2 regions of the Serpentinicella alkaliphila genome follow, and region 2 is predicted to be linked to the other one. Evidence: a T-box and tRNA genes for the amino acid it is inferred to sense, from the RefSeq annotation. Region 2 holds a T-box; the other holds one or more tRNA genes.
What was found. A T-box is a leader RNA that pairs with one kind of tRNA and senses whether it is charged. The one in region 2 lies ahead of ileS (isoleucine--tRNA ligase), so its partner is inferred to be a tRNA-Ile.
Positions count from the first base shown of each region.

Region 1: it has a tRNA-Ile gene. The T-box ahead of ileS (isoleucine--tRNA ligase) is inferred to sense a tRNA for this amino acid. The anticodon was not compared.

Region 1 is NZ_CP058648.1:1,375,273-1,391,121, forward strand. Features, by position in the region: rRNA gene HZR23_RS07065 (16S ribosomal RNA) at 131-1,645, shown strand; tRNA gene HZR23_RS07070 (tRNA-Ile) at 1,716-1,792, shown strand; rRNA gene HZR23_RS07075 (23S ribosomal RNA) at 1,940-4,871, shown strand; rRNA gene rrf (5S ribosomal RNA) at 4,926-5,042, shown strand; tRNA gene HZR23_RS07085 (tRNA-Glu) at 5,049-5,123, shown strand; tRNA gene HZR23_RS07090 (tRNA-Val) at 5,129-5,204, shown strand; tRNA gene HZR23_RS07095 (tRNA-Asp) at 5,254-5,331, shown strand; tRNA gene HZR23_RS07100 (tRNA-Thr) at 5,363-5,437, shown strand; tRNA gene HZR23_RS07105 (tRNA-Tyr) at 5,446-5,530, shown strand; tRNA gene HZR23_RS07110 (tRNA-Leu) at 5,547-5,629, shown strand; gene HZR23_RS07115 (flavocytochrome c) at 5,928-7,847, shown strand; gene HZR23_RS07120 (argininosuccinate synthase) at 7,913-9,121, opposite strand; gene HZR23_RS07125 (hypothetical protein) at 9,270-9,431, shown strand; gene HZR23_RS07130 (glucose 1-dehydrogenase) at 9,721-10,884, shown strand; gene cdaA (diadenylate cyclase CdaA) at 11,073-11,900, shown strand; gene HZR23_RS07140 (CdaR family protein) at 11,893-13,122, shown strand; gene buk (butyrate kinase) at 13,285-14,370, shown strand; gene buk (butyrate kinase) at 14,412-15,488, shown strand; gene HZR23_RS07155 (P-loop NTPase family protein) at 15,498-15,849, shown strand, end outside.
Region 2 is NZ_CP058648.1:440,844-456,692, reverse strand. Features, by position in the region: gene HZR23_RS02375 (aconitate hydratase) at 1-1,007, opposite strand, end outside; T-box leader at 1,270-1,480, shown strand; gene ileS (isoleucine--tRNA ligase) at 1,543-4,644, shown strand; gene HZR23_RS02365 (sensor histidine kinase) at 4,889-7,192, shown strand; gene HZR23_RS02360 (NADH-dependent [FeFe] hydrogenase, group A6) at 7,394-9,160, shown strand; gene nifV (homocitrate synthase) at 9,276-10,391, shown strand; gene nifH (nitrogenase iron protein) at 10,679-11,497, shown strand; gene HZR23_RS02345 (P-II family nitrogen regulator) at 11,674-12,000, shown strand; gene HZR23_RS02340 (P-II family nitrogen regulator) at 12,014-12,397, shown strand; gene nifD (nitrogenase molybdenum-iron protein alpha chain) at 12,413-14,029, shown strand; gene nifK (nitrogenase molybdenum-iron protein subunit beta) at 14,023-15,387, shown strand; gene nifE (nitrogenase iron-molybdenum cofactor biosynthesis protein NifE) at 15,466-15,849, shown strand, end outside.

The DNA of each region.
Region 1 (15,849 bases), 930 kb from region 2:
GACATAAGAAATCAAAAATGATATATTAGATAAGTCGCCAAAAGCGGCAGATAAAAAAGGTCTTTGAAAACTAAACAGTATAGAAAGCCAGCAAGAAAAAAAGCATCAAAAAGATGCAACCCAGAAATTTTTAATTAAGAGTTTGATCCTGGCTCAGGATGAACGCTGGCGGCGTGCCTAACACATGCAAGTCGAGCGAGGAGGAGGAAGCTTGCTTCCAAATCCTAGCGGCGGACGGGTGAGTAACGCGTGGGCAACCTACCCTATGCAGGGGGATAACATTGGGAAACCAGTGCTAATACCGCATAAAGCCGATTAGGGGCATCCCTAAATGGTCAAAGAACTTCGGCATAGGATGGGCCCGCGTCTGATTAGTTAGTTGGTAAGGTAATGGCTTACCAAGACGATGATCAGTAGCCGACCTGAGAGGGTGACCGGCCACACTGGAACTGAGACACGGTCCAGACTCCTACGGGAGGCAGCAGTGGGGAATATTGCACAATGGGGGAAACCCTGATGCAGCAACGCCGCGTGAGCGAAGAAGGCCTTCGGGTCGTAAAGCTCTGTCCTAAGGGAAGATAATGACGGTACCTTAGGAGGAAGCCCCGGCTAACTACGTGCCAGCAGCCGCGGTAATACGTAGGGGGCAAGCGTTATCCGGAATCACTGGGCGTAAAGGGTGCGTAGGCGGCCAAACAAGTCAGGGGTGAAAGGCTACGGCTCAACCGTAGTAAGCCTTTGAAACTGTTTGGCTTGAGTGCAGGAGAGGAGAGTGGAATTCCTAGTGTAGCGGTGAAATGCGTAGATATTAGGAGGAACACCAGTGGCGAAGGCGACTCTCTGGACTGTAACTGACGCTGAGGCACGAAAGCGTGGGGAGCAAACAGGATTAGATACCCTGGTAGTCCACGCCGTAAACGATGAGTGCTAGGTGTTGGAGGGAGACCTTCAGTGCCGGAGCTAACGCATTAAGCACTCCGCCTGGGGAGTACGCTCGCAAGAGTGAAACTCAAAGGAATTGACGGGGACCCGCACAAGCAGCGGAGCATGTGGTTTAATTCGAAGCAACGCGAAGAACCTTACCTGGACTTGACATCCTTTAGACAGAACCTTAACCGGTTCCTTCTCTTCGGAGACTGAAGTGACAGGTGGTGCATGGTTGTCGTCAGCTCGTGTCGTGAGATGTTGGGTTAAGTCCCGCAACGAGCGCAACCCTTATCTTTAGTTGCCAGCACTTAGGGTGGGCACTCTAGAGAGACTGCCGGGGATAACTCGGAGGAAGGTGGGGATGACGTCAAATCATCATGCCCCTTATGTTCAGGGCTACACACGTGCTACAATGGCCGATACAAAGGGCAGCAAGAGAGTGATCTTAAGCAAATCCCATAAAGTCGGTCCCAGTTCGGATTGTGGGCTGAAACTCGCCCACATGAAGCTGGAGTTGCTAGTAATCGCGAATCAGAATGTCGCGGTGAATGCGTTCCCGGGTCTTGTACACACCGCCCGTCACACCATGGGAGTCGGAAGCACCCGAAGCCAGCTACTTAACCAGAAATGGAGAGAGCTGTCGAAGGTGAAGTCGATGACTGGGGTGAAGTCGTAACAAGGTAGCCGTATCGGAAGGTGCGGCTGGATCACCTCCTTTCTAAGGAGAAAAGCTTCTATACTGTTTAGTTTTGAGAGACTTTGTCTTTCAATAACAAAAGATAAAAATTGGGCTCATAGCTCAGGTGGTTAGAGCGCACGCCTGATAAGCGTGAGGTCGGTGGTTCGAGTCCACTTGAGCCCACCAAACAAATGCCATCAAGTACCAATTGACATGAAGATAAAAAGATGGTAATATAGTATTCCGGCCAAAAGGCAGGAAGAACAAGTGTTCTTTGAAAACTGCAAAGTGAGAAATAAAGTTAAGTAAAGAAATTTACAAGCATCTTTTAAAGGTCAAGCTAGTAAGGGCAAAGGGAGGATGACTTGGCACCAGGAGCCGAAGAAGGACGTGGTAAGTCATGAAAAGCTACGGGAGCCGCAAGCAGGCAAAGATCCGTAGATGTCCGAATGGGGTCCCACTTGAAGTAATATTCAAGTATCTGCTAGTGAATAAATAGCTAGTAGAGGGGATACCAGGGGAACTGAAACATCTAAGTACCCTGAGGAGTAGAAAGAAAAATCGATTCCCTAAGTAGTGGCGAGCGAAAAGGGATAAGCCCAAACCGAAAGTTTACTTTCGGGGTTGAGGACATAGCAAAAAAGGAGAGGTATCGTAGTAGAAGATGACTGGAAAGTCAGGCCAAAGAGGGTAAAAGCCCCGTATACGAAACGAGAAGACTCTAAGCTATGATCCAGAGTACCACGGGACACGTGAAACCCTGTGGGAAGCAGGGGGACCACCCCCAAGGCTAAATACTACCTGGTGACCGATAGCGCATAGTACCGTGAGGGAAAGGTGAAAAGAACCCCGGGGGGAGTGAAATAGAACCTGAAACCCTTTGCTTACAAGTGTGGGAGCACGTTAAAGTGTGACCGCGTACTTTTTGTAGAACGGGCCAACGAGTTATGATATGTAGCAAGGTTAAGGACTAAAGGTCCGGAGCCGAAGCGAAAGCGAGTCTTAATAGGGCGAAAGTTGCATGTCATAGACCCGAAACCGAGCGACCTACCCATGGGCAGGATGAAGCGGAAGTAAAATTTCGTGGAGGTCCGAACCAATTGACGTTGAAAAGTCACTGGATGACCTGTGGGTAGAGGTGAAATTCCAATCGAGCTCGGAGATAGCTGGTTCTCGCCGAAATAGCTTTAGGGCTAGCCTCGATTAAATGAGTTACGGAGGTAGAGCACTGAATGACCCAGGCCTTCACCGGTTACCAAAGTCTATCAAACTCCGAATGCCGTAAACTTAAGATCGGGAGTCAGACTACGAGTGATAAGATCCGTGGTCAAGAGGGAAAGAGCCCAGACCATCAGCTAAGGTCCCAAAGTATACGTTAAGTGGAAAAGGATGTGGGATTGCATAGACAACCAGGATGTTGGCTTAGAAGCGACCATACATTTAAAGAGTGCGTAATAGCTCACTGGTCGAGTGATCCTGCGCCGAAAATGTCCGGGGCTCAAACGTATCACCGAAGCTATGGATGTAGAAATACATGGTAGGCGAGCGTTCTATGTGGGTAGAAGCTATACCGGAAGGAGTAGTGGACTGCATAGAAGTGAGAATGTTGGCATGAGTAGCGAGAGGCAGGTGAGAATCCTGCCCGTCGAAAGCCTAAGGTTTCCTGAGGAAGGTTCGTCCGCTCAGGGTAAGTCGGGACCTAAGCCGAGGCCAAGTGGCGTAGGTGATGGACAACAGGTTGAAATTCCTGTACCACCAAGAATCGTTTGAGAGAAGGGGGGACACAGGAGGATAGGTCAAGCGCACCGTTGGTTGAGTGCGTCTAAGCAGGTAGGGAGAAAAGGCAGGCAAATCCGCTTTTTCATAGATCCCGAGATGTGATGGGGAGCGAAAAATAAGTAGCGAAGTGACTGAATCCAAACTGTCGAGAAAAGCCTCTATCGAGATTTAAGGTGCCGTACCGCAAACCGACACAGGTAGGCGAGGAGAGAATCCTAAGACGAACGGGAGAAGCATTGTTAAGGAACTCGGCAAAATGACCCCGTAACTTCGGGAGAAGGTCTTAAGTGCCGGGATGTGTGAAGGCTTCGCGCCGTAAGCATAACCCGGCCGCAGAGAATAGGTCCAAGCGACTGTTTAGCAAAAACATAGGTCTCTGCTAAGTCGAAAGACGACGTATAGGGGCCGACGCCTGCCCGGTCTTTGGAAGGTTAAGGGGAAGTGTTAGGGTTAAGCTCGAAGCACAGAACTTAAGCCCCAGTAAACGGCGGCCGTAACTATAACGGTCCTAAGGTAGCGAAATTCCTTGTCGGGTAAGTTCCGACCCGCACGAAAGGCGTAACGATTTGGACGTTTGTCTCAACAATGCACCCGGTGAAATTGTAATACCAGTGAAGATCTTTGGTTACCCGCGACAGGACGGAAAGACCCCGTGGAGCTTTACTGCAACTTGACATTGGATTTTGATACTACATGTACAGAATAGGTGGGAGACTAAGATACTAGGACGCCAGTCTTGGAGGAGTCGACGTTGGGATACCACTCTTGTATTATTGAAGTTCTAACCATGAGCCATGATCTGGTTTTGGGACACTGTCAGGTGGGCAGTTTGACTGGGGCGGTCGCCTCCTAAAGAGTAACGGAGGCGCTCAAAGTTACTCGGCAAAGACGGTCGGAAATCGTGCGAAGAGTGTAAAGGCAGAAGGGAGCTTGATTGCGAGACAAACAGGTCGAGCAAGGACGAAAGTCGGACTTAGTGATCCGGCACCGAGTGGAAGGGCCATCGCTCAACGGATAAAAGCTACCCCGGGGATAACAGGCTTATCTCCCCCAAGAGTCCACATCGACGGGGAGGTTTGGCACCTCGATGTCGGCTCATCACATCCTGGGGTCAAGTAGGTCCCAAGGGTTGGTACATTCGTTCGCCCATTAAAGTGGTACGCGAGTTTGGGTTCAGAACGTCGTGAGACAGTTCGGTCCCTATCCGTCGCGGGCGCAGGAAATTTGAGAGGAGCTGTCCTTAGTACGAGAGGACCGGGATGGACGTACCGCTGGTGCACCAGTTGTTCCGCCAGGAGCACAGCTGGGTAGCTAAGTACGGAAGGGATAAGTGCTGAAGGCATCTAAGCACGAAGCCCCCCTCAAGATAAGATTTCCCACCCGAAAGGGGTAAGACCCCAGAGAGACTATCTGGTAGATAGGTCGGAGGTGTAAGTGCAGTAATGCATTAAGCTGACCGATACTAATAGGTCGAGGGCTTGACCAAAAAAGATGAAAGCTTTAAAATCTCACTTGTAGTTTTGAGAGAACACTCTCAATAAATCGTGACAATAGCGAAGGGGTCACACCTGTTCCCATACCGAACACAGAAGTTAAGCCCTTCAGCGCCGATGGTACTTGGCGGGCAGCCGCCTGGGAGAGTAGGTCGTTGCGGTTTAAATATGGCCCCTTGGTCAAGCGGTCAAGACACCGCCCTTTCACGGCGGTAACAGGGGTTCGATTCCCCTAGGGGTCACCAAATATGGGCGCATAGCTCAGCTGGGAGAGCACCTGCCTTACAAGCAGGGGGTCACAGGTTCAAGTCCTGTTGCGCCCACCAAAACAAAGCTAAGATAAAATCTTAGCTTAATATTTTATTACTGAATAATGGCCCGGTAGTTCAGTTTGGTTAGAATGCCAGCCTGTCACGCTGGAGGTCGAGGGTTCGAGCCCCTTCCGGGTCGCCATTAAAAAAACAAAAGAAGTAACATTAAACACGCTGGCGTGGCTCAAAGGTAGAGCAGCTGACTTGTAATCAGCAGGTTGTAGGTTCGATTCCTATCGCCAGCTCCATAAAAAATGGAGGGATTCCCGAGTGGCCAAAGGGGGCAGACTGTAAATCTGTTATCGACGATTTCGAAGGTTCGAATCCTTCTCCCTCCACCATTTTAATTATATATATGCGGGTGTGGCGGAATTGGCAGACGCACTAGACTTAGGATCTAGCGGGCGACCGTGGGGGTTCAAGTCCCTCCACCCGCACCATAAAAAAACCATAGATTATTTAATCTATGGTTTTTTTTATGGTGAAATAATTTTAGTATTGTAAAACTTAATTATTATCTTGAGATTATGTCGTATTTATAACTTAACATGGAATAAATGTAAAATAATAACATAAGTATATAGTGTAGAACATAGATAAAAAATTAACAAACAGGAAGTGGTTAAAATATGCTTGCTAAAGTATATATTTATGACCCATAGGGATTTAACGGTTACCCAACCTTTGTTTTTAAATATTTAGTTGATACTCTAAATAATATTAGGAGGTATAGTCTCTATGAAAAGAGAGATTAAATTGATGTCCATACTGATTACCATTCTACTTATAATTTCGTTAGCTGCTTGTTCTAATCAAAATACGAATAGTGCTAATACTAGTAGTCCAAAGATGAAAGCAGGCGAATATATAGTTGAAGTTAATGGATTTAAGCCAATGAAAGTAAAAGTAACTTTAAGCGATACCTCGATTAAGGCTGTGGAAGTAGTATCTCATTCTGAGACACCTAATGTATCTGATGTGGCTTTGAAAGAAATACCCAAAAATATAATTGAAAAACAATCTATCGGTATTGATACAATATCAGGCGCAACAATGACTAGTTCAGCCATTATTAGTGCAGTAACTTTAGCAATAGAAAAAGCAGGTGGACAATCAAGTGAGTTTAACATTAAAAATGTTGCTGACGGAAGTGATAGTATTAATAGTCGTCCCCCAATGGGTACGAAAGATTTACCTCAGACTTGGGATTTAACATATGATGTAGTAGTAGTAGGCGGTGGATTTGCAGGATTAGCTGCTGCTTATGAGACCTCAACTTTAGGAGCCGAAACGTTACTAATTGACAAAATGCCTGTTCTTGGTGGGAACTCCCAAATAAACGGAGGGGTATATGCATCGTATACAAGTAAAATAGCAGATGAATTATATAAAAAACTGAATCTAACACCGGATAGTGCCCAGAAGCATATTGAAGATACTATTAAAGGTGGAGACTATATGAATGATACTAAGTTAGTTAAAAACTTAGTATACGGAGCTCCATATTTTCTAAATTTAATGCTAGATAATGGTTTAGAGGTGAGAGAGTCAATTACACGCCCTGGTGGTCATTATGGTTATCGTACTTACACAACGAAGAATGGTATTGGTGCTGATATAGTAGCAGTTCAAAAGAAAATACTAGCAGATACGTCTACAACAGTAATGCTAAATACAGAAATGGTGCAAATTTATCGTGAGACAACAGGTGAACAAAGAGTAATTGGTATAAAAGTTAAAACAAAGGATGGGCTTATGAGTGTTAAAGCAAACAAGGGTGTGATTCTTGCTACTGGTGGATTTGGAGGCAATGTTGAGATGCGCTCTAAACATGTACCAGGCTTAACTGCGGACATACCAACAACTAATCATGTGGGTGCCACTGGAGAAGGGATTATTATGGCACAAGAGATAGGTGCAAATACAACTCAGATGTCATATATTCAGCTATACCCTTTTGCTGACCCAAATAATGGTGTACTTGATGCAACAGCCGTAATACCATTCAGTGGACCAAGTTCAGGTATTGTGTATGTGGACGTTAATGGTAAAAGATATGTAAATGAGGGTGAACGACGGGATGTTTGTTCTAGAGCTGCTCAGGAGAGTGGGGGATTCCCAACATTTTCAATATTCGGTCAAGAAATTGTTGAAAAAGGTGGCTTTATTTCTGAAACTCAATTATCTAGCGGAATAGAATCAGATAGAATATTTAAAGCTAGTACTCTAGAGGAGTTAGTTAGTATTATAAATACTCATCAGTACAAAGGACAGAGCATAAGCATGTCTGCTCAGACTTTAGTTAGTACTATTAAAAATCATAATAGTTATGTTGAGGCAGGTAAAGATCCCGAATTTAACAAGAAAATAGATAAGGGTGTAATGCTTAAAATAGATAAGGGCCCTTACTATGCAATACCACAATGGCCGTCTGTTCATCATACTATGGGTGGCTTAACAATAAATGAAAGAACGGAAGTTCAAGATATTTGGGGTGAAATTATCCCTGGTTTCTATGCTGCAGGTGAGGTTGTAGGTGGAGTTCATGGAACAAATCGTCTTGGATCAAATGCTATTCCTGATGCGGCCGTTCACGGTATAATTGCAGGTAGAGTAGCTGTTAATGGAACCGTGCCGGATTTTATACCAAAGGAGTAGACTAATTTAATAAGGGAAGAATTTGCAAAACCTCTCATCTAGCTGATGAGAGGTTTTTATAATTCTTATTTTTTATTTTTTTCATTCATAATTGCTCTAATTTTTAATGGAAGTGCAAATAGATTAATAAATCCTTCTGCATCTTTTTGATTATATACTTCGTCTGCACCAAAAGTAACAAACTCTTCATTGTATAATGAGTATGGAGATGAAGCTCCAACTACTGTACAATTACCTTTATAAAGTTTAACTCTTACTTTACCAGTTACAGTCTGAGAAAGACTATCTACGAACTGATCAAGAGCTTCTCTTAAAGGTGTAAACCATAAACCATCATATACAAGTTGTCCGTAATTTTCAGATACAATTTTCTTAAAGCTCATTGTCATCCTATCTAATGTAAGTTTCTCTAGGCTTCTGTGTGCTTGGAACAATACTGTTCCACCAGGAGTTTCATAAACCCCTCTTGATTTCATCCCTACTAAACGGTTTTCAACAATATCAATTACACCCACACCATTTGCTCCAGCAACTTTGTTTAGAGTTTCTACAATAGCTAAAGGTGATAGTTTTTCACCATCTACTGCTACTGGTACTCCATTAAGGAATTCAACTTCAACATATGTAGGGCTATCTGGTGCTTTTTCTGGTGGAACAGTAAGTTGATATATTTCTGAATCATGCTCATTCCATGGATCTTCTAAGTTTCCACCCTCATGGCTTAAGTGCCATACATTTTGATCTCTGCTATATATATTCTTCTTAGTTACAGTTATAGGAATATTGTTTTGTGTTGCATAATCAATACAATCTTCTCTTGATTTTAAGTCCCATATTCTCCATGGAGCAATAATTTTTAAATTTGGATTTAATGCTTTTATAGTTGCTTCGAAACGAACTTGGTCATTACCTTTACCTGTAGCTCCGTGTGAGATAGCAACAGCGCCCTCTTTTTCAGCAATTTCTACAAGTTTTTGAGCTATTAATGGTCTTGCAAAGGAAGTACCTAATAAATAATCATCTTCATATGTTGCACCAGCTTTTAATGTAGGAAAAATATAATCTGAAACAAATTCTTCCTTGGCATCTATAACATACGCTTTAACAGCACCTGTCTTAAGAGCTTTTTCCTCTACAGAGCTATAATCATCCCCTTGTCCAACATCTATACATACAGCGATTACTTCATATTGATATGTATTTTCTAACCATTTTAATATAACGGATGTGTCTAGTCCGCCAGAATAAGCTAAAACAACTTTTTCTTTACTCATATTACAATCCTCCCAAATAAATGTTTAATATACTATATAATTATAAACACAAATGCATAAATATGCAATACTATTCATAAAATCATGGCACAATAATTTTGGTAAATGAATATTATATAATAACTAATTAACTAAAGGGGGTACTAATATGACTAATACCCATAAAAAGAGCAAGAAAAGTTTATTGTTTTTCTTTATATTGCTTGCTCTAGTGTTATTAGAAGGGCCTTTGTTCGAGAAGGGAGACACTAGTCTATTATTTTTCTACTTAATATTAATAATTATTTTTAGTAGATATTATGGCAAATAGGGTAAATAATGAAAGGTGATTAGTTTCTACTAGTCATCTATTTTATTATATAATATATTTTAATATAGAGCGATAAATAATGGTATAATTTGTTTAAAGATAATAGCATTTAATTGTCATATTATATATATATTTCCCTAAACTATTAAGTAATATAGCTTGATTTTATGATTTGTGATTAAAATATTAATTTATATTTTATTCAGGTGTTATGTACAATATTTATTTAAGGTATATTTTTTGAGATATTATGAATATTTTAATATTTTAATTGGGAGATAGGGTATAGATGGGGTATAAAAGAAATAGACTACTATATTTGATATTAATAGCTATTGTAATTATATTAGGACTAGGTAGCAGAAGCTATTCACATATATTTCCCCATAAGTTAAACCTATATTTAGGAGATTGTCTATGGGCTATATTAATTTTCTTTATTGTGGGATTTATATTAAAAAATAAACCCATAAAAGCAGTTGGGATTATAGCTTGGGTATTTTGTATAATTATAGAAATTTCACAGTTATATCAAAGAGAGTGGATTAATGCCATAAGAAATACAAGAATCGGAGGACTAGTTTTAGGCTATGGGTTTCTCTGGAGCGATATTGTTGCATATACAATAGCCATAGTAATTGCAGTAATATTAGAGATGGTTGTTTTGAATTACAAGAAAATACCTACTATAGTTTTTAAGGAGGATTTTATGAAGTTTAGGGATAAGATCGTAATTGTAACGGGCAGTGGGAAGGGCATTGGTAAGTCAATCGCACAGTTATATGGGGAAGCTGGAGCAAAAGTTATAATTGCAGAGAAAAATGAAAATAATGGTAAAGAAGTAGAGGGAAATATAATAAAAAATGGTGGAGAGAGTATTTTTATTAAAACAGATGTTAGTATTCCTAATGATATTATAAATCTAGTTTCTGAAGTAGATAGAATGTTTGGACGAATAGATATTTTAATTAATAATGCAGGGATTTCCAAATGGAATTCACCATATAGTTTAGAGATAGAAGAATGGGAATATATTATAAATACAAATCTTCGAAGCGTTTTTCTCTGTACCCGTGAAGTAGCAAAAGTAATGAGAAAAAGTGGTGGTGCTATAGTAAACATTTCATCTACCAGGGCAATTATGTCTGAACCAAATAGTGAAGCATATGCAGCGTCTAAGGGAGGAATAGTATCTTTAACTCATGCCTTTGCAGCCTCTCTATCAAAGGATAAAATAAGAGTTAATTGCATTAGTCCAGGCTGGATAGAAATTGAAGATTATAATAAATTAACGGAAACAGATCATCTGCTACACCTGTCAGGACGAGTAGGAATACCAGAGGATATTGCTTCTGCATGTTTGTTTTTAACTAGTGATGAAAATAGCTTTATTAACGGTACTAATATAGTAATAGATGGTGGAATGACAAAAAAGATGATTTATGAGCAGTAGTTCTAAATAATTGGGTATAGGAAGATAAAATGTACAATTTTAATAAATTTTGAATTGCTATAATTTGTAAATATAGTTTATACTAAGTTATAGACTTTTTTAAATATAAAAAAACCTAGAAGGGTTTTTTTAATTGTTATTGAAATAAAATATATATTCACTGATATTCTAACTTAAGAGGTGTTTGGATGGAAGATTTGATGAGAATTTTTTTAAATATCCGTATTAGGGACATTTTAGATATAGCAATAGTTGCATTTGTATTCTATAAGCTTTATATGTTGATTCGGGAAACTAGAGCAGAGCAATTAATAAAGGGTATAATAGTATTACTATTGGCTACACAAATAAGCGAATGGCTTCAGTTGTACGTAATAAACTGGATTCTTAGAAATACAATGACCGTTGGTTTAATAGCCCTATTAATTGTTTTTCAACCAGAGTTAAGAAGAGCATTAGAGTATATAGGCAGAACAAAATTTCTTACAAAATCTATTATTGATATAGAGCATGAAGAAATGAATATGGTTGTTGAGGAAATTGTTGAAGCAGTAGCATCTTTATCAAGACAAAAGATAGGTGCTTTAATTGTACTTGAAAAGCAAACGGGACTTAACGAAGTAGTAGAGACTGGGACTGTAATCAGTGGTAGGGTTTCTAGAGGATTATTGATTAATATATTTATGCCAAACACACCTTTACACGATGGAGCACTTGTAATAAGAAAGACGACTATATTAGCTGCAGGATGCTTTTTGCCATTAACAGAAAATCCTAATTTAAGTAAAGAATTAGGTACTAGACATAGGGCAGGTTTAGGGATAACAGAAAGATCCGATTCAATAGTTGTTATAGTATCCGAGGAAACGGGTGCTATTTCTGTTGCTGAAAACGGTAAACTTACAAGATTTTTAGATATTATTACATTAAGAGTACGCCTAATAAACAGTTTTAAAAAGGTAGAAAGTAAACAATGGCAGTTTTTAAAATTTAAAAGGGGGAATAAGCGTGAGTAAAGTATACAAAAAAAATCTACCTCCGAAAATTATTGCTATTCTATTTTCCTTACTGCTATGGGTATATGTGATGAGTGCAATAAATCCTAGAATAACTAGTGATATTTCAAATATTAGTATTCAGTTAATAAATTTAGATGAGATAAGGCAACAGGGTTTAGTAATTGTTGGAGAACCAGCTTATAATGTAAGAGTTAGACTTAATGGTAGAAGAGATGAGGTTCAGAGAATATCCCGTGAACAAATTGTTGCAAAAGTAGATTTAAAGGGCTATAGAGTTGGTACAAATAATATTCCAGTAGAAGTATTTGTTGATGGACAAGTGGATGTAGATTTTACACCAAAGTTTATAACCGTAGAGCTAGAGGAAGTTGTCAGGAGACAAAAAGAAGTTGATATTATTATAGAAGGTAATCCTAGTGAAGGATATGTTGTTGGACAGTTAGAGTTTAAGCCAACTTTAGTTTGGGTAGAAGGTCCAGAAAGTGTTGTAAACCAAGTTAATAAAGTTATTGGAAGATTAGAGTTAGAAAATGAAACTGAAAATGTTGTCCAGAGCTTAGCTTTGAAGGCAGTAACAAGTAGAGGTGTTGAGGTTCAAAACGTGAATGTCCAAACACAGTTTGCAGATGTTGTATTGACAATAGATCAATTAAAGAAAATAGAAATTGTACCTAAAGTTACTTTTAATGCAGCACCAGGGTATATTATTAAAAATACATATCTAGAGCCTGAAAGTATTTTTGTTAAGGGGCAAGGGAATCTTTTAGCAAATCTTGTTTCAGTAAATACAGAAACAAGAGTAATAAATAATGTAACGGAAAATATGCAAGTTGCAGTGCCACTAGAACTTCCAGATGGAATAACTGTATTTGATACTGATATGGTTAAAGCTAATGTAATAGTTGATAGAATTGTTGAAAAAAGATATGATTATAGTAAAGAAGAAATAGTTATAAATAACATTCAAAGCGGTCTTGTTGTAGATGCCAATAGTTTGCCAGATAGTATTGAAGTAAAATTAGTTGCTGGAGAAAGTACAATACAATCTATAGATGGTGGAGGGCTTCGGGTGATTTTAGATGTAGCTGGATTACAAGTTGGGAACCATAATGTTAGACCTGTTGTTAATGTACAAAATAATTTAGAAAAGGAAATTAAAGAGATTGTAATTAACCCACAAAGTATTAATATTAGGATTACGTCTAAGGGGACGGATTGAATAAAAGAATTGTGTGATTTTTCACGCAATTCTTTTATTTATATTGGAAATATATTTTGAAATGTATATTTATATAATTTAAATACAGGGTATTAATATATAGAAATTTTAAATTAAGAAATAATAAAAATTATAGTATTTATAACAAAAGGAGGAAAATTAATGTCAAAGTATGTACTGGCAATAAATCCAGGGTCAACATCAACTAAAGTAGCTATTTTCGAAGCCTATGAATTAATTAATGAAAAAAATCTAAATCATTCTACAGAGGAACTAGAAAAATTTAAAAAAATCACGGATCAATATGATTTAAGAAAAGATTTAATTTTAGAATGGCTAGAAGAAATTAATATAAATATAGATGATTTGAAGGCAATAGTGGGCAGAGGTGGGCTTTTAAGACCTATGCCTGGGGGTACATATGAAATCACTGAACCTATGCTAGAAGATTTAAAAATTGGAATACAGGGTGAGCATGCTTCAAATCTAGGGGGGTTAATTGCAAATTCGATTGCAAAGATGGGAGATATCAAAGCCTATATAGTTGATCCAGTGGCAGTTGATGAATTTGATGATGTAGCAAGAATCTCCGGAATACCAGAAATTGAGCGCCGATCTTTAGGTCATGCGTTAAATATAAAGGCGGTGGGACATAGGGTTGCAACAGAGTTAAATAAGAGATTTAACGATGCGAGTTTAATAATTGCACACTTAGGCGGTGGAATTTCAGTTGCCCCAGTTCAAAAGGGAAGAATTTTAGATTATAATAACGCAAATGAAATGGGACCATTTTCCCCTGAAAGAACAGGGAGTTTACCCGTTGGAGATTTAGCAAATCTCTGTTTTTCGGGAAAATATACATACAGTGAAATGAAAGTAAAATTAAGAGGCAAAGGTGGATTAACTGCGTATTTAGGTACTAATGATGGAAGAGAAGTTCAAAAAATGATTGATAGTGGAGATGAGAGGGCAAAATTAATATATGAAGCCATGGGATATCAAATAGCAAAAGAAATTGGAGCTATGGCAACGGTTCTTAAAGGAGATATTGATGCTATTGTACTTACGGGAGGGCTTGCATATTCTAAAAAATTAGTAGAATTTATTAGTCCAATGATTGACTTTATTGCCCCAGTTATTTTAAAGCCTGGTGGAGATGAAATGGTTGCTTTAAATGAAGGTACACAAAGGGTATTAATCGGGGATGAAGTGGCCAAAATTTATGAAAATGAAGTGGTATTTAGATAAATATAATTATAAAAAATCAAATGACTTTGAGGAGGTACTATATGAATCAAGTATATAGAATATTATCAATTAACCCAGGATCTACATCAACAAAAATAGCTGTTTTTGACAATGACCAATTGGTTTTCGAAAGGGTACTTAGACATTCTTCTGAGGAAATTGGACAGTTCAATAGTATTTGCAAGCAGTTTTCCTTTAGAAAAAATGTAATTTTAGAAAGTGTAAAAGAAGAAGGTGTGGAATTAGATAGTTTATCTGCTGTTGTTGGTAGAGGTGGCCTATTAAAGTCTATACCTGGTGGAACTTATAAAGTTAATGAAAGAATGTTAGAGGATTTACGTATTGGAATTCAAGGTCAGCATGCATCTAATTTAGGTGGAATTTTAGCATATGAAATTGCTGAGGAATTAAAAATTCCATCATACATAGTAGATCCAGTTGTAGTAGACGAAATGAAAGATATAGCTAGAATATCCGGTATGCCAGAGATTGAAAGAAAAAGTATATTTCATGCCTTAAATCAAAAAGCTATAGGCAGAAAGGCTGCTAGTGATCTAGGAAAAACATATGAGAGCAGTAATTTAATAGTAGCACACCTTGGTGGAGGTATTACAGTAGGTGCCCATGAGAATGGTAAAGTAATCGATGTTAATAATGGGCTAGATGGGGAAGGTCCTTTTTCGCCTGAAAGAGCAGGTGGATTACCTACTGGAGATTTAGCAAAACTTTGCTATTCAGGTCAATATACATTGAATGAAATTAAGCAAAAAATTGTAGGTAAAGGTGGATTAGTCGCATATTTAAATACAAATGATGGAAGAGAAGTTGGAAAGATGATAGAAGAAGGTAATAAAGAGGCTGAATTGATATACGAAGCTATGGCATATCAAGTGGCTAAAGAAATAGGCAGCTGTGCTGCTGTTCTTAAAGGAAAGATAGATGCAATTGTTTTGACTGGCGGTATAGCTTATGATAAAAGATTTACTGGTTGGATTAATGAAAGGGTATCCTTCCTAGGAGATGTTTTAATATATCCAGGAGAGGATGAAATGATTGCGCTAGCAGAAGGTGGTTTAAGGGTATTAAGAGGAGAAGAAGAAGCTAAAATTTATCAATAGGGTGATTAAATGATTAATGACCGAAGAATAAGAGTGATTGTTGGACACTACGGTAGTGGAAAAACAGAATTTGCAGTTAATTACGTTGTAAATTTATCAAAGTTAAATAAAAAAGTAGCTCTAGCAGACCTAGATATAGTTAATCCTTACTTTAGAAGTAGAGAAAAAGAAAGTATTTTGCAAGAGTACGGAATAAAGGTTATTTCAAGCAATGTAAAAGGCTTAAACTCAGATTTGCCAGCAGTTACAGGTGAAGTTTTAGGGCCATTACAGGATAAAAGCTATGATGTTGTTTTAGATGTAGGTGGCGATTCAGTAGGTGCCAGGTCTCTAGTTAGATATACGGAGTATTTTACTTCTG
Region 2 (15,849 bases):
ATTTGAAGGATATTACTTGAACCTGGAGATATTCCTAGACTTACATCAGGATGAACTTTATTACCTTTTAATATAGCTGCAACCTTCATTAAATCGTTATATGAGGAGTTAGTACAACTTCCAATTAAAACCTGGTCTACTTTAGTACCCTCAAGTTGAACAATTGAATCAACTGCATCAGGACTATGAGGTTTAGCTAAAAGCGGTGGAATATCTGATAGATCTATTTCAATTACTTCATCATATACTGCATCATTGTCTGCCTTTAATTCCTGCCAAGCATCTTCGCGGCCTTGAGCCTTTAAAAATTCATATGTTGATTTGTCACTAGGGAAAATTGAAGTAGTTGCCCCTAGCTCTGCACCCATATTAGTTATTGTAGCTCTATCTGTAACAGAAAGTGATTCAACACCTTCTCCAGAGTATTCAATAATTTTGCCTACTCCGCCCTTTACTGTAAGCTTTTGTAGAACATAAAGGATAACATCTTTTGCTGATACCCATTTGTTAAGCTTACCAGATAATTTAATATTAACGATTTTAGGTACCTTTACAAAGTAGCTACCACTTGCCATACCAATTGCAACGTCAAGTCCACCAGTTCCGATGGCAATCATACCGATACCACCGCCGGTAGGGGTATGACTATCAGAGCCTATAAGGGTAGCTCCGGGTTTTCCGAAATTTTCCAAATGAAGTTGATGACAAATTCCATTCCCAGGCTTGGAGTAAACGATACCATATTTTGCAGCAGCAGTTTTAATGAATTCATGATCATCAGCATTTTCGAACCCTGCTTGAAGCGTATTATGGTCAACGTAGGCAACAGAAATATCAGTTTTTATCTCATCAATATTCATTGCTTCTAATTGAAGATAAACCATAGTACCAGTAGAGTCTTGAGTTAATGTTTGATCAACTTTAATCTCGATTTCTTCACCGGTTTTAAGATTTCCAGACAGAAGGTGGTTTTCAAGTATTTTGTAGGTTAAGCTTTTTCCACTCATATTATCAAGCTCCTTTAATATATTTTTAATTTTAAAATAAATTTAAATATTCAGTATATTTCGGACGGATTTTGGCTATTGTACAAATAGTAGATAGGGGCTACCCGTGTTTATATTATACCATAACAAAAACATTTATGTATTATTATACTGTTTATGTTCGTGTCAGTCAAGAAAATACAAGTTAAGAAACTAATAAATTACTTGACATTGTTTAAAATATAATTATATAATTTTCTTTGATAATAAAAATTAAATTAACTATAATACTATGATAGGGAAAGTAGTAAAAAGTCCGTTGACTACAGAGAGATAATCCTAGGTTGAGAGATTATTGTAACGTTTTTTATGAATATCACCCTTGAGTTTAAGAACTGAAAAAAAGTAAGTTCTTACGTTATAACATGCGTTAACTGTTTTAAGTGGCACATTTTGTGCAAAAAGGGTGGTACCGCGATTATTTCGTCCCTAAAGTAATTATTTGCTTTAGGGACTTTTTATATTTAAAAATTTAAAAAATGAAAGGATGAATATAATGGATGGATTTAAATCCTTATCAAATTTACCTGTAGCTGAACGGGAAAATGCAATAGGAGAAAAGTGGAATAAAAATAATATACTTGAAAAAAGTATTGAAAATCGTGAAGGAAAAGAGCAATTTGTATTCTATGAAGGACCTCCTACAGCAAATGGAAGACCTGGAATTCATCATGTTATTTCTAGAACATTAAAGGACTCTGTTTGCCGTTATAAGACGATGAAGGGGTACCAGGTTAAAAGAAAGGCTGGTTGGGATACTCATGGTCTTCCAGTTGAAATTGAAGTAGAAAAGCAATTAAAGCTGGCAAGCAAGTTAGATATCGAAAACTACGGTATAGCTGCATTTAATGACAGATGTAGAGAATCTGTATTTACTTATGAAAAGCAATGGAGAGAAATGACAGAAAGAATGGGTTACTCTATAGATTTAGATAATCCATATATTACATTAGATAACGACTATATCGAATCAGTTTGGTGGATATTAGATAAGTTCTTTAAAGAAGGATATATTTATGAGGGTCATAAAATTCTTCCTTACTGCCCTAGATGTGGAACTGGTTTAGCATCCCATGAGGTTTCTCAAGGATATAAGGAAATTAAGACCAATACAGTAATTGTTCCTTTTAAAAGAAAGGATGCGGATGAGTATTTCCTAGTTTGGACAACTACTCCTTGGACATTAGCATCGAACGTTGCTTTAGCAGTTCATCCGGAAGTAACATATGTAAAAGTTAAATTAGAAGACGGAAAAGTATATATTCTAGCAAAAGATTTAGCTAAAAAAGTTGTTGGTGAAGAATTTGAAGTTTTAGAGGAATTAAAAGGAAAAGACTTAGAGTATGTTGAGTATGAGCAATTAATGCCATTCGTTACTCCAGATAAAAAAGCCTTCTTTGTAACAAATGCTGAATTTGTTACTACAGGAGATGGTACGGGTATAGTTCATATGGCCCCAGCCTTTGGTGAGGATGATTACCAAGTTGGAAGAAGATATGACTTACCAGTACTTCAACCTGTAAATGAAGAAGGAAAATATACTGCTACTCCATGGGAAGGTCGTTTTGTAATTGATAGCGATGTAGATATTATCAAATGGTTACACGGAGAAGGAAAACTATTTAAAAAGGAAAAAATGGACCATAACTATCCACATTGTTGGAGATGTTCTACTCCACTTTTATATTACGGAAAACCAAGCTGGTATATTGAAATGACTAAACTTAAAGACAAGCTTATAGAAAACAACAATACGGTAAACTGGTATCCAGATTATGTGGGTGAAAAAAGATTTGGAAACTGGCTAGACAACTTAAACGATTGGGCTATTTCTAGAAGTAGATATTGGGGAACTCCATTGAATGTTTGGAGATGTGACTGCGGCCATACCCAATCAGTAGGATCTAGAAAAGAATTAATCGAAAAGGCTGTTGATAAATTAGATGAAACTGTAGAGCTGCATAGACCATATGTAGATGATATTAAAATAAAATGTGATACTTGTGAAGGTGTTATGACAAGAGTTACAGATGTTATTGACTGTTGGTTTGATAGTGGGGCAATGCCTTTTGCACAACATCATTATCCATTTGAAAATAAGGATAGTTTCGATAAATTATTCCCTGCGGATTTTATTTGTGAAGGTATTGACCAAACAAGAGGATGGTTCTATTCCTTATTAGCTATTTCAACATTTGTTATGGGTAAATCACCATACAAAAACGTATTAGTGAATGATTTAATTTTAGATAAAGACGGAAGAAAAATGTCTAAATCTAAAGGAAACACTGTAGATCCATTTGAGTTATTTGATAAATATGGGGCAGATGCTTTAAGATGGTATTTATTATACGTATCACCAGCATGGACACCTACAAAATTTGATATAGAGGGATTAAAGGAAGTACAAAGTAAGTTCTTTACAACCCTACAAAATGTATATACATTCTTTACTATGTACGCAAATACAGATAATATTGATCCAAATAGCTTCTTTATTCCATTTAATGAAAGACCAGAGCTTGATCAATGGATTTTATCTAAGTACAATAGCTTATTAGTTGAAGTAGAAAAAGAATTAAATATATTCGATTTAACAAAGGCAGTTAGAAAGATACAAGACTTTGTTAATGAAGACTTATCTAACTGGTATATTAGAAGGGCTAGAAGAAGATTCTGGGCTTCAGATTTAACGGATGATAAAAAGTCTGTATACAACACAACCTATGAAGTACTAGTAGGAGTTACTAAATTAGTTGCACCATTTGCTCCATTTATATCTGATGATTTATTCCAAAAGCTAACAGGAGAAGAATCAGTTCATTTAGCTGATTATCCTGAAGCCAATAGGGAGTTAATCAAAGCTGAAATAGAGGAAAGAATGGATTTAGTAAGGGATCTTGTAGGATTAGGAAGGGCCGCTAGAGCTCAGTCTAAAATTAAAGTTAGACAGCCACTTAAAAAAATCCTTATTGATGGAAAATATGAGGAGTTAATATCAGATTTAGTACCTTTAATTCAAGAGGAATTAAATATTAAAGAAGTATACTTCGAAAAAGATTTAAAAGACTTTATGGATTTCAGTTTAAAACCAAACTTTAAGGTAGCTGGTTCTATATTAGGAAGTAAAATAAAGCTTCTTGGAAATGCTTTAAATCAACTAGATGCTTCTGAAGTAGTACCTAAGCTAGAGGCAGGAGAAACTATAGAAGTTGAATTAGATAGTGAGAAAATACAAGTTCAAAAAGACTATGTAATGATTTCAATTTCTGCTAAGGAAGGCTTTATGGTAGAAATGGAAAATAACCTGTTTGTTATATTAGATACTACTTTAACAGAGGAATTAGTAAACGAAGGCTTTGCTAGGGAGTTTGTGTCTAAAGTACAACAAATGAGAAAAAGTAGTGGATTTGAAGTAACCGACCAAATCAAAATTGCTTTCAATGGTGATGAAGAGGTTACGAGGGCAGTTAATGAATACAAAGATTATATAATGCAAGAAACATTAGCCGTATCTATAGATAGTGTTCAAGTTGCTGAGCTAGAACAACAAAACTTAAATGAGCATATGACTGGCATTAAAGTAGAGAAAATATAAATAAAAAATAGACTCATGACTTTTAAAGATATAATATAGGGATAGATAGTTAAATTTAAACTGTCTATCCTATTTTTATGCCAAGTAATCAGAAAATCTAATGGAGTGGTAGTTAAGAGGGTTTTAAAAAAGATGTCTTAGGGGTATATTCCATGTGCTGAAAAAAGGTTGGTATTTATATTTTCAAATTATCTTTCTTTTATGAGTACATGGAATTAGTAATGAATAAAAAAGGAGAGACGATATGAGAAATATAAGGATGGAAGAGTCGGTGGAAGAGAGTCAATTACAGCTTCTGGAGGAGCTGGATTATATTAAACTTTTACAAAATATGAGCACTGAACTCATATGGGAAAATAATATTCAAATACTGTTTGAAAAAATTATGGATATAGCAATACAAATAATGAAATCGGATTTTTCCAGTATACATATGCTACACGAGGATAATGACAAACTTGAACTATTAGCTTTCAGAGGATTTAATGAAAAAGCAGCTAAGTTTTGGGAGTATGTATATATTGAGGATGCTAGATCTTTCTGTGGGGAGTCCTTACGAAGAGGAGGACGTATTATTGTACCAAATGTTAATGAATGTGAGTTTATAAAGGGTTCAGAAGATTTAGATATATACCTTAACACGGGTATTAATTCCGTACAGTCCACACCATTATATTCACGCAGCGGTAAGATGTTAGGCATGATATCTACTCATTGGAGAAAACCTCATCAGCCTTCAGACCGTGAATTGAGACTATTTGATTTACTAGCAAGGCAGGCAGCAGACTTAATCCAGCAAAAAAAATCTGAGGAAAAATTGCGTGAGAGTGAAAAAAGGTACAGAGAACTATTTGAGTTTACAAGTGATGGTTTTTTCTTAGGAAAAGTTATTTATGATCAAGAGAACAAACCTATTGACTATAGTTACTTAGCAGTAAATCCAACATTTGAGACAATCACTGGATTAAAACGAGAAGATATTGTGGGTAAGAGTAGCCTCGAACTTTGGAGTTCTAATAGAATTAATGTTATTGAAGATTTTAATTTAGTCGCAACAACGGGTATTCCAACTTCTTTCGAGAGGCACTTTGAACCGCTTGATAGTTATTTTCTATTTAAGGTTTTTTCACCTAAATCAGGGCTATTTGCCTGCCTTATTCAGGATATTACGGAACGAAAGAAAGCTGAAAATAAAATGAAATGGGAAAAAGACAAAGCAGAAATTCTTTATGAAGTTACAGATAAGCTTCTTGCAAGCACTAATCCTCAAGAAATAATTGATGAGCTTTGTATAAAGGTTATGAAATTCCTTAAGTGTGATGTATACATTAATTATTTAATCGACGAGGTTTATGGAAAACTTTTTATTAATTCATGTTCGGGGATACCTGAAGAGACTATTAGAGATATGCAATGGCTTGACTTTGAAACTGCTATTTGTGGTTGTGTTGCAAGCACTGGTAAGAGAATAATTGCAGAAAACATTCAAATATCCACCGATAGCAGATTAGATATTGCAAGGTCCTTTGGATTAAAGGCTCAAGTATGTCACCCATTGATGTGTCGAAATAAAGTAATAGGAACTCTATCCTTTGGTACAAGATTAAAAGGTATTTTTAATGAAGACGAAATAGCTTTATTGAAAGATGTTTCTGAGCATGTTTCAATTGCTTTGAGTCGAATAAGAACAGAGCAAATGTTGAGAAGGCAGCAGGAAATGTTAATACAGGCTGAGAGTGAGAAAAGAGAAGCTCTAGAAAAAGCCATGGATATGAAGGATGAATTTCTTTCCTTAGTATCTCACGAATTAAGAACTCCTATAAATGTAATCAATACAGCAGTTCAGGCCCTTAACTCTATCTACGCCGATGAAATGTCTGATAAAGTTAAGAAATATATAAGAATAATTAGACAGAACACCTTTAGACAATTAAGACTTGTAAATAACCTTCTTGATATTACTAGAGCGAATGCAGGGCTTATTAACATTAATAAAAACAATATAGATATAGTATTTCTTACAAAAGCAATTACTGAATCCGTATATCAATTTGCCAACCAAAAGGGAGTAGAATTGACATTTGTAACATCCGTTGATCAGGAGATAATAGGAATAGATGAAGAAAAATATGAGCGAATAATCTTAAACTTGCTATCTAATGCTATTAAGTTTACACCTAAGGGAAAGGCAGTAAAGGTAAGTGTACATTCTTCAATAGACAATATAAAGGTTGATATAGAAGATGAGGGAGTAGGTATTCCAGAAAGTAAGTTGGAGTTAATCTTCGAGCGTTTTGGACAAGTAGACAATTCCTTATCAAGACAGGCTGAAGGGGCAGGTATTGGGTTATCTCTAGTTAAAAATTTTGTAGAAGCATTAGATGGAAGTATAGCTGTGAAAAGCAAATTGGGTGTGGGCAGTACCTTTACCATGCTACTACCTAATAAGCAAGTAATAGAGGAAAGACATGAGAAACAAATGATAGATTTATTAGATAATCGACTTGTGCATGTTACGAATGTAGAATTTTCTGACATATACTTATAAGAGATAGTCGTATTAAAATATATATAGTAAAACTAGAAAGTAAGAATTATAAAGTATATGGATGTTTACTTCTATATTTACTAATAATTGACAACTACTAGGTCTACATATATACTGTTTGTATATATTGGGTACGGTAGTTGTTTTTCTGTATATAACTACAATTTGAATAATATTATATATTAGTAGGGGGGACTTAATATGGTAATGGAAATGATAACATTGACAATTGATAATGTAAAAACAGAAGTGCCGAAGAATTACACAGTGTTAGAAGCCGCAAAAACTGTAAATATAGATATTCCAACTCTTTGCTATTTAAAGGGAATAAATGAGGTAGGGGCCTGTCGTGTCTGTCTAGTGGAAGTTCAGGGTTTTAAATCCCTTCAAACTGCTTGTGTTCTACCAGTTCAAGAGGGAATGGTTGTTAGAACAAATACACAAAACTTAAGACAAACTAGAAGAGAAGTATTGGAGTTAGCATTAGCTAGTCATAATAGAGATTGTCTAACTTGTAATAGAAATACAAAGTGTGAGCTGCAGAACTTAGTGGAAGAACTAGACATCAAAGATGTGACATTTGAAAATAGAATGACTACAAGTATTATAGATGATAAATCAGAAGCTGTTGTTAGGGATAAAAGCAAATGTATTTTATGTGGAAGATGTGTAAATGTTTGTAGGGATGTTCAAAAGGTAGGTATACTTGATTTTACAAATAGAGGGATTAAAACTGAGGTTTCAACTGCATTTAATAAAAATTTAAATGAAACCCCATGTATTTACTGTGGTCAATGTATTGTTGCCTGTCCAGTCGGTGCATTAACAGAAAAGGAAGATATAGATAGGGTTTGGGCAGCTATTGAAGATCCTGAGGTACACGTGGTAGTTCAAACGGCCCCGGCTGTTAGAGCAGCTTTAGGTGAGGAGTTTGGATTACCTATAGGAACTAGAGTAACAGGGAAAATGGTTGCTGCTTTAAAAAGACTTGGATTTGATAAAGTGTTTGATACTAATTATGCAGCGGATTTAACTATTATGGAAGAAGGCCATGAGTTTTTAAATAGGCTTGAAAACAATGGAACTCTTCCAATGATTACTTCCTGTTCTCCTGGGTGGGTAAGATATTGTGAGTATAACTATCCTGACTTTCTTGAAAATCTATCAACCTGTAAGTCTCCACACCAAATGATGGGTGCTATAGTTAAGTCATATTATGCAGAAAAAAACAATATAGATCCTAGTAAAATATTTGTAGTATCTATTATGCCATGTACTGCTAAGAAGGCAGAATCTAATAGACCTGAGCTTCAAATTCATGGTTTAAAAGATGTAGATGCAGTTTTAACTACTAGAGAGCTTGCAAAAATGATTAAACAGTCCAGATTAAACTTCTTAAAATTAGAGGATGAGAATTTCGACATAGATTTAGGTGAATATAGTGGGGCTGGAGTAATTTTTGGTTCTACTGGTGGGGTAATGGAGGCTGCCTTAAGAACTTTAGTAGATGTACTAGGTACAGATGTTGAGAAATTAGAGTTTACAGAGGTTAGAGGTATAGAGGGTATCAAGGAAGCAGAGATAAATCTAGGTGGTAAAGATGTAAAAGTAGCAGTTGCTCATGGTACTGGTAATGCATCAAATCTGTTAGAAATGATTCGTTCAGGAAAAAAAGAATACCATTTTATTGAGATAATGGGATGTAGCGGTGGCTGTGTTACTGGCGGTGGTCAACCACATATAAGCGCTCAGGAAAAAATGGATAAGGATATAAGGGTGCTAAGAGCAAAGGCCTTATATGAGGAAGATCAGTTAAAACTATTCAGAAAATCCCATGAAAACCCTTTAATAAAAAAACTGTACGAGGATTATTTAGATAAGCCGAATAGTCATAAGGCCCATGATCTATTACATACTCATTATAGTTCAAGGGAAAAGTATGCTATTAAGGGAGAAGTAAAAATTTAGAAAATTCAAAAAACTCTTTCTGAACTTTAAAAGATTTGATATTATATTAAAAATCAACTAAATGAATCAGGTAGATAAAAATCTACCTGATTTTTTAAATAGGGAGGGAAAGAGAATGCAAAAAACTAAGCTACTGGATACTACTTTAAGAGATGGAGAGCAAACTGCAGGTGTGGTATTTTCAAAGGGAGAAAAGATTTACATTGCACAGATGTTAAATGAAGTAGGAATTGAACAAATTGAAGTTGGAATACCTGCGATGGGCAATGAAGAGAAAGATACAATTAAGGAAATAGTTAAGAAGAATTTATCAGCTAGCTTAATTGGTTGGAATAGAGGGAAAATTGAAGATATTCAGCATTCTATTGATTGTGGTCTGAATGCAGTGGCTATTTCAATCCCAACCTCAGATATACACATTAAGCACAAACTAAAGTCAAATAGAGAAAAAGTAATCCATATGATGATAACTGTTTTAGAGTACTCAAAAAAAGAGGGCTTGTATGTTTCTATAAATGCAGAAGATGCCTCTAGGACAGATGATTTGTTTCTATTAGAATTTTTTAAAGTAGCGGAACAATTAGGTGCGAATAGGGTAAGGATAAGTGATACATTAGGGATACTAAACCCGATAGATACTTTTAATAAAGTTAAATACTTCAAAGAAAATTTAAATATAGAAGTAGAGGTACATGCACATAACGATCTTGGAATGGCTACAGCTAATGCTATAGCAGGGGCCATGGCAGGGGCAGATTATTTAAGTGTAACTGTTAATGGTCTAGGAGAAAGGGCTGGAAATGCAGCTTTGGAAGAAGTTATTATGGCTTTGAAATACTCAGTAGGTGTTGATACGGATTATGATATGAGAAGATGTAAGGAGTTATGCGAATATGTTGCAATGGCAAGTAATAGATATATTCCAGATTGGAAAGCTATTACTGGAGAAAAAATATTTTGGCATGAGTCAGGTATACATGTGGATGGGATATTAAAAAATCCACTCACCTATGAGTTTATGAATTTTGAAGATTTAGGTTTAAAGAGAGGGATAATACTGGGAAAGCACACAGGAACTTCAGCAATAAAATATAAATTACAAGAGTTAACGAATGAAGTAGTAGATGATATTAGTTTGAGAAAAGTCCTAGAATTATTAAAAAGCAAGGCTATTTTTCTAAAACGAGCATTAAGTGATGAAGAATTATTAGATATTTATCAAAAATTATAAAAAATTATAAAAATAATTTTATAGAGTTTAATAGGTGAACCCTTTCTCAAATCTAGCTTATAGAGAGAATGGGTTTTTTTATGGAAAATTAAATTGAAAAAATATTCTGAAAATTGTTGCGCAAAACATAAGTCTGTGCTATATTATTAAAATAACGAACTATAAATTAAAAATATTAAACATAGTTCGCATTAATACGAACTATAAACAACTAAAAACATCGACATAGTTCAGTTATTTTAAAATCTATAATTTAAATATTAAATTTAAAGAAGGGGGTTTTTATTATGAGACAAATAGCTATTTATGGTAAGGGTGGTATTGGAAAGTCAACAACTACACAAAATCTTACATCAGCTCTAGGGGAGATGGGAAAGAAAATTATGATAGTTGGTTGTGATCCAAAGGCGGATTCTACTAGATTACTTTTAGGGGGTCTGTGTCAACAGACAGTTTTAGATACTTTAAGAGAGGAAGGAGAAGATGTTGAATTAGATGATATCTTAAAACCTGGGTTTGCGGATATTATGTGTGTAGAGTCTGGTGGCCCTGAACCAGGGGTAGGTTGTGCAGGTAGAGGGATTATTACTTCAATCAACTTATTAGAAAGTTTAGGAGCATATGAAGCAGACCTTGATTATGTTTTTTATGATGTATTAGGAGACGTTGTATGTGGTGGGTTTGCGATGCCTATACGTGAAGGAAAGGCACAGGAAATATATATAGTTGCCAGTGGTGAGCTAATGGCCCTATATGCTGCAAACAATATAGCAAAAGGTATTCAAAAATATGCTAAAACTGGAGGAACAAGACTAGGGGGAATTATCTGCAATAGTCGTAAAGTAGATAACGAACTTGAATTACTTCAAGCCTTTGCTAATGAATTAGGTACTCAACTTATTTACTTTGTTCCTAGAGATAATTTAGTACAAAGAGCTGAGATAAATAAGAAAACTGTTATCGATTATGATCCTACATCAGGCCAAGCAGATGAGTATAGAAATTTAGCGAGAGCTATAGATCAAAACAAAATGTTCGTCGTTCCAAAACCTATGGAACAAGACAGATTAGAAGAGTTAATGATAACCCATGGAATATTAGGGTAAGTGAGAATTCAAAAATTCTAAAAAACATTTTGTGGAAGCTACGCCTAACTAACACAAAAGAACTTTGAATTCTCACCCTTAATACTAACATAAAGTTACATTCTAATCAAATATTTGATTATTTAATAAAAGTTTAATTAATAGGTTTAATCGATTATTAAAAGGAGGAGTACGGAATGAAAATGATTAGAGCGATTGTTAGACCTGAAAAAACAGTTGAAATTCTCAAAGAGTTAAATGATGGAGGATTTCCTGCTGTCACTAAAATAGATGTAGTTGGACGTGGAAAGCAAAGAGGAATAAAAGTTGGGGATGTCTACTACGATGAAATCCCAAAGGAGCTATTAATGCTAGTAGTTGAAGATTTATATAAGGATGATGTTATAGATATTATAAAACGAGTTGGTAAAACTGGTCAAAAGGGTGCTTTTGGAGATGGGAAGATATTTGTGACAGAGGTACTAGAAGCTTATACCGTAAGTAGTGGAGACAAGAAGCTATAAGGGGGTTAAGGATATGAAGGAAATTATGGCAATTATTAGGATGAACATGGTAAATAGAACTAAAGAGGCTATTGCAAAAGAAGGTTATCCTGGCATTACCTGTCGCAGGGTATTTGGTCGTGGCAAGAAAAAACTAGAAGATACCTTAACTGAGGAGATCCTACAGGGTGAAGTGGAGGTTTGTCATATTCTAGGTGAAACATTATCTGAAAACCATAGGTTATTACCTAAACGGCTAATAACCTTAATGGTTAAGGATGCGGATGTAAGTAGAATTGTTGAAACAATTATAGACGTAAATCAAACTGGAAACTTTGGTGATGGAAAAATATTTGTACTTCCTTTGGATGAGGTTATAAGAATTAGAACAGGGGAATTAGGAGAGGAAGCTATATAGAAGGGAGAGATTAGGATGAGTTGTAAAAAATGTCTAGATAAAGTCATTGATACCTACCCTAGTAAGGTTAAAAAGAATAGACAGAAACATATGCTAATAAAGCAATCGGATGAAACCCAAGAAATACAAGCTAATACTAGAACCATTCCTGGAATTATTACAAATAGAGGGTGTGCGTTTGCAGGATGTAAAGGTGTAGTTATTGGTCCACTTAGAGATATGGTACACATAGTTCATGGACCTGTTGGATGCTCCTATTATGCATGGGGAACGAGAAGAAATAAAGCTAAAACAAAAGGTGATGAGAAAAACTTTATAAATTACTGCTTCACAACGGATATGCAAGAAAGTGATATCGTATTTGGTGGAGAGAAGAAGCTAAAGGAAGCAATTCGCGAGGCTGTAGAACTTTTCAATCCTGCGGCAATCACAATATCAGCTACCTGTCCAGTAGGTCTTATTGGAGATGATATTAAATCCGTTGCAGCGGAAGCAGAAAAGGAGTATGGAATACAGGTGCTAGCCTTTGACTGTGAAGGGTATAAAGGGGTAAGTCAATCCGCAGGACACCATATTGCAAATAATATTTTAATGAGAGATGTAATCGGTAAGGTAGAAAAATCAGAAAAAGAGATTCCTAAATACTCTGTAAATATATTAGGTGAGTACAATATCGGTGGAGATGGTTGGGAAATCTCTAGAATATTAAACAAAATAGGCTATGAAATTGTATCTATTATGACGGGTGATGGAACCTATGAAGAATTAAAAAATACACATAATGCCAATTTAAATGTTGTTCAATGTCATAGATCTATAAACTATATTTCAGAAATGCTAGAAACTAAATATGGTACTCCTTGGCTTAAGGTTAACTTTATCGGTGTAAATGAAACTATTAAAACTTTAAGAAACATGGCAGAGTATTTTGGTGATCAGGAGCTTATTGATAGAACTGAGGAAGTTATTGCAGAGGAGTTAAGTGAAATAGAGGAAACATTTGAAATGTTTAAAAAGATGTGTGAAGGAAAAACCGCATTTTTATATGTTGGAGGTTCAAGAGCCCATCATTATCAAGGGTTATTAAAAGAAATCGGAATCGATACTGTTATGGCAGGATATGAATTCGGACATAGAGATGACTATGAGGGAAGAGATGTCATTCCATACATTAAATTAGATGCAGATACAAGAAATATTCCTGATTTACATGTAGAGAAGGATGAGAAGCAATATAGACTATATCTTTCACCTGAAAGATTGCAAAAGTTAAAGGAAAAAATGCCTTTAGGTCAATATGCGGGTTTAATAAAGGAAATGAAGGATGGAACTATGGTTATTGATGATTTAAACCATCATGAAACAGAAGCATTACTAAAGGCAGTAAAACCAGATGTATTTTGTTCAGGTATAAAGGATAAATTTATTTCTCAAAAAATGGGGATTTTCTCTAAACAGTTGCATAGCTATGACTATAGTGGGCCATATGCAGGATTTAAAGGGGCAGTAATATTCGCTAAAGACATTTCTGCAGGAATTAACACTCCAACATGGAGTTATATAACCCCACCATGGAAAAAAGAACCGATTATAGAAGGGAAAATAAATGAGGAGGTGAACGTACTATGTTAAATCATACCCCGAAGGAAATATATGAAAAAAGGGGCTTAGTAATAAATCCAGCTAAAACCTGTCAGCCTATAGGTGCTATGTATGCTGCACTAGGAATACATGGTTGTTTACCTCATAGCCACGGCTCTCAGGGTTGCTGTTCATATCATAGAATGCACCTAACAAGACATTTTAGAGATCCAATTGTGGCATCTACCAGTTCTTTTACTGAAGGCTCCTCTGTATTTGGAGGACTTTCTAACTTAAAAACAGCTATTAATAACGTGTTTTCAATATATAAGCCGGAAGTAATCGCTATTAATACTACCTATTTGTCTGAAACAATCGGAGATGATATTGGTTCAATTATACAAGATGCAGAAATACCTGAAGGTAAGGTTGTGTTACATGCTAATACTCCAAGTTATGTAGGTTCACATATAACTGGATTTTCAAATATGGTGAAGGCGATGGTAACGTATTTAGCTAAAAGTGAAAAAGGCATCAGCAATGGAAAGGTAAATATAATTCCTGGCTTTGTTAATCCAGGAGATATGAGAGAGATTAAAAGAATTGCAAAATTGTTAGAAGTTCCAATTACAATGTTTCCTGATACTTCTGGGGTGGTAGATTCCCCAATGACAGGAAAGTATGAGATGTACCCTAAGGGTGGTGCGAAGGTTGAGGAAATAACAGACTCAGGAAATTCAGATTTAACTATCGCTTTAGGTAGATTTGCTTCTGAAGCTGGAGCCTTCGAGTTAGAAAAGAAATGTAAGGTAAAACCAAGTATTTTAAAAACTCCAATTGGTATAGAGGCTACAGATAAACTTATTATGGAGCTTGTAAAGGCAACGGGTGTTGATGTTCCGTACGAGTTAGAAGAGGAGAGAGGTCAACTTGTAGATATTATGACTGATACTCACTACCACTACCACGGAAAGAGAGTTGCTATCTTTGGAGATCCAGATACTGTTATTGCCCTAACGGAGTTTGTGCTAGGAATAGGTATGAAGCCAATACATGTATTAACTGGAACTCCTGGTCAAAGCTTTGAAATAGAGATAAAAGAAATGCTTGAAGAGGCTGGGGTTGAAGGAAGAGTAAAAAGTGGTGGAGACTTATTTGAATTCCATCAATGGATTAAAAATGAGCCTGTAGACCTCATAATTGGTAACACCTACGGTAAATTTATCTCTAAGGCAGAAGATATTCCTCTAGTGAGAATAGGGTTTCCTGTTTTAGATAGAAGTGTTCATAGTTATCTTCCTGTAGTTGGATATAAAGGGGCCATGAGAGTTTTAGAGATGATTAGTAATGCCTTATTAGACAAGGTTGATATTGATTCCTCGGATGAGGATTTTGAATTAGTACTTTAGGGTTTATGAATGTGATAGTATCTCTGTCACATTCATAAAACATATTTTAAACTCTAGTTGAGAAAGCGGTGATATGTTATGAATAGAGGATGTTGTCTAGAAACGTTAGATGAAAGAAAAGAATTTATATTAGAAAAAAATAGCTCTGATAAAAACAAAATAATAGACTGCGAAAAAAATAGCATTGCTGGATCAATTAGTCAAAGAGCCTGTGTATACTGTGGTGCTAGGGTAGTTTTAAACCCGATAACCGATGCTTACCACATTGTACATGGTCCAATTGGATGTGCAGTCTATACTTGGGATATAAGAGGAAGTTTAAGTAGTAGAGAAGAGGTTTATAGAAATAGTTTTTCAACTGACCTGAGGGAAGAAGATATTATTTTTGGTGGAGAGAAAAAGCTGGCTGCCGCTATAGATGAAATAGCTGCTAAGCATAGTCCAAAGCTAATATTTGTATAT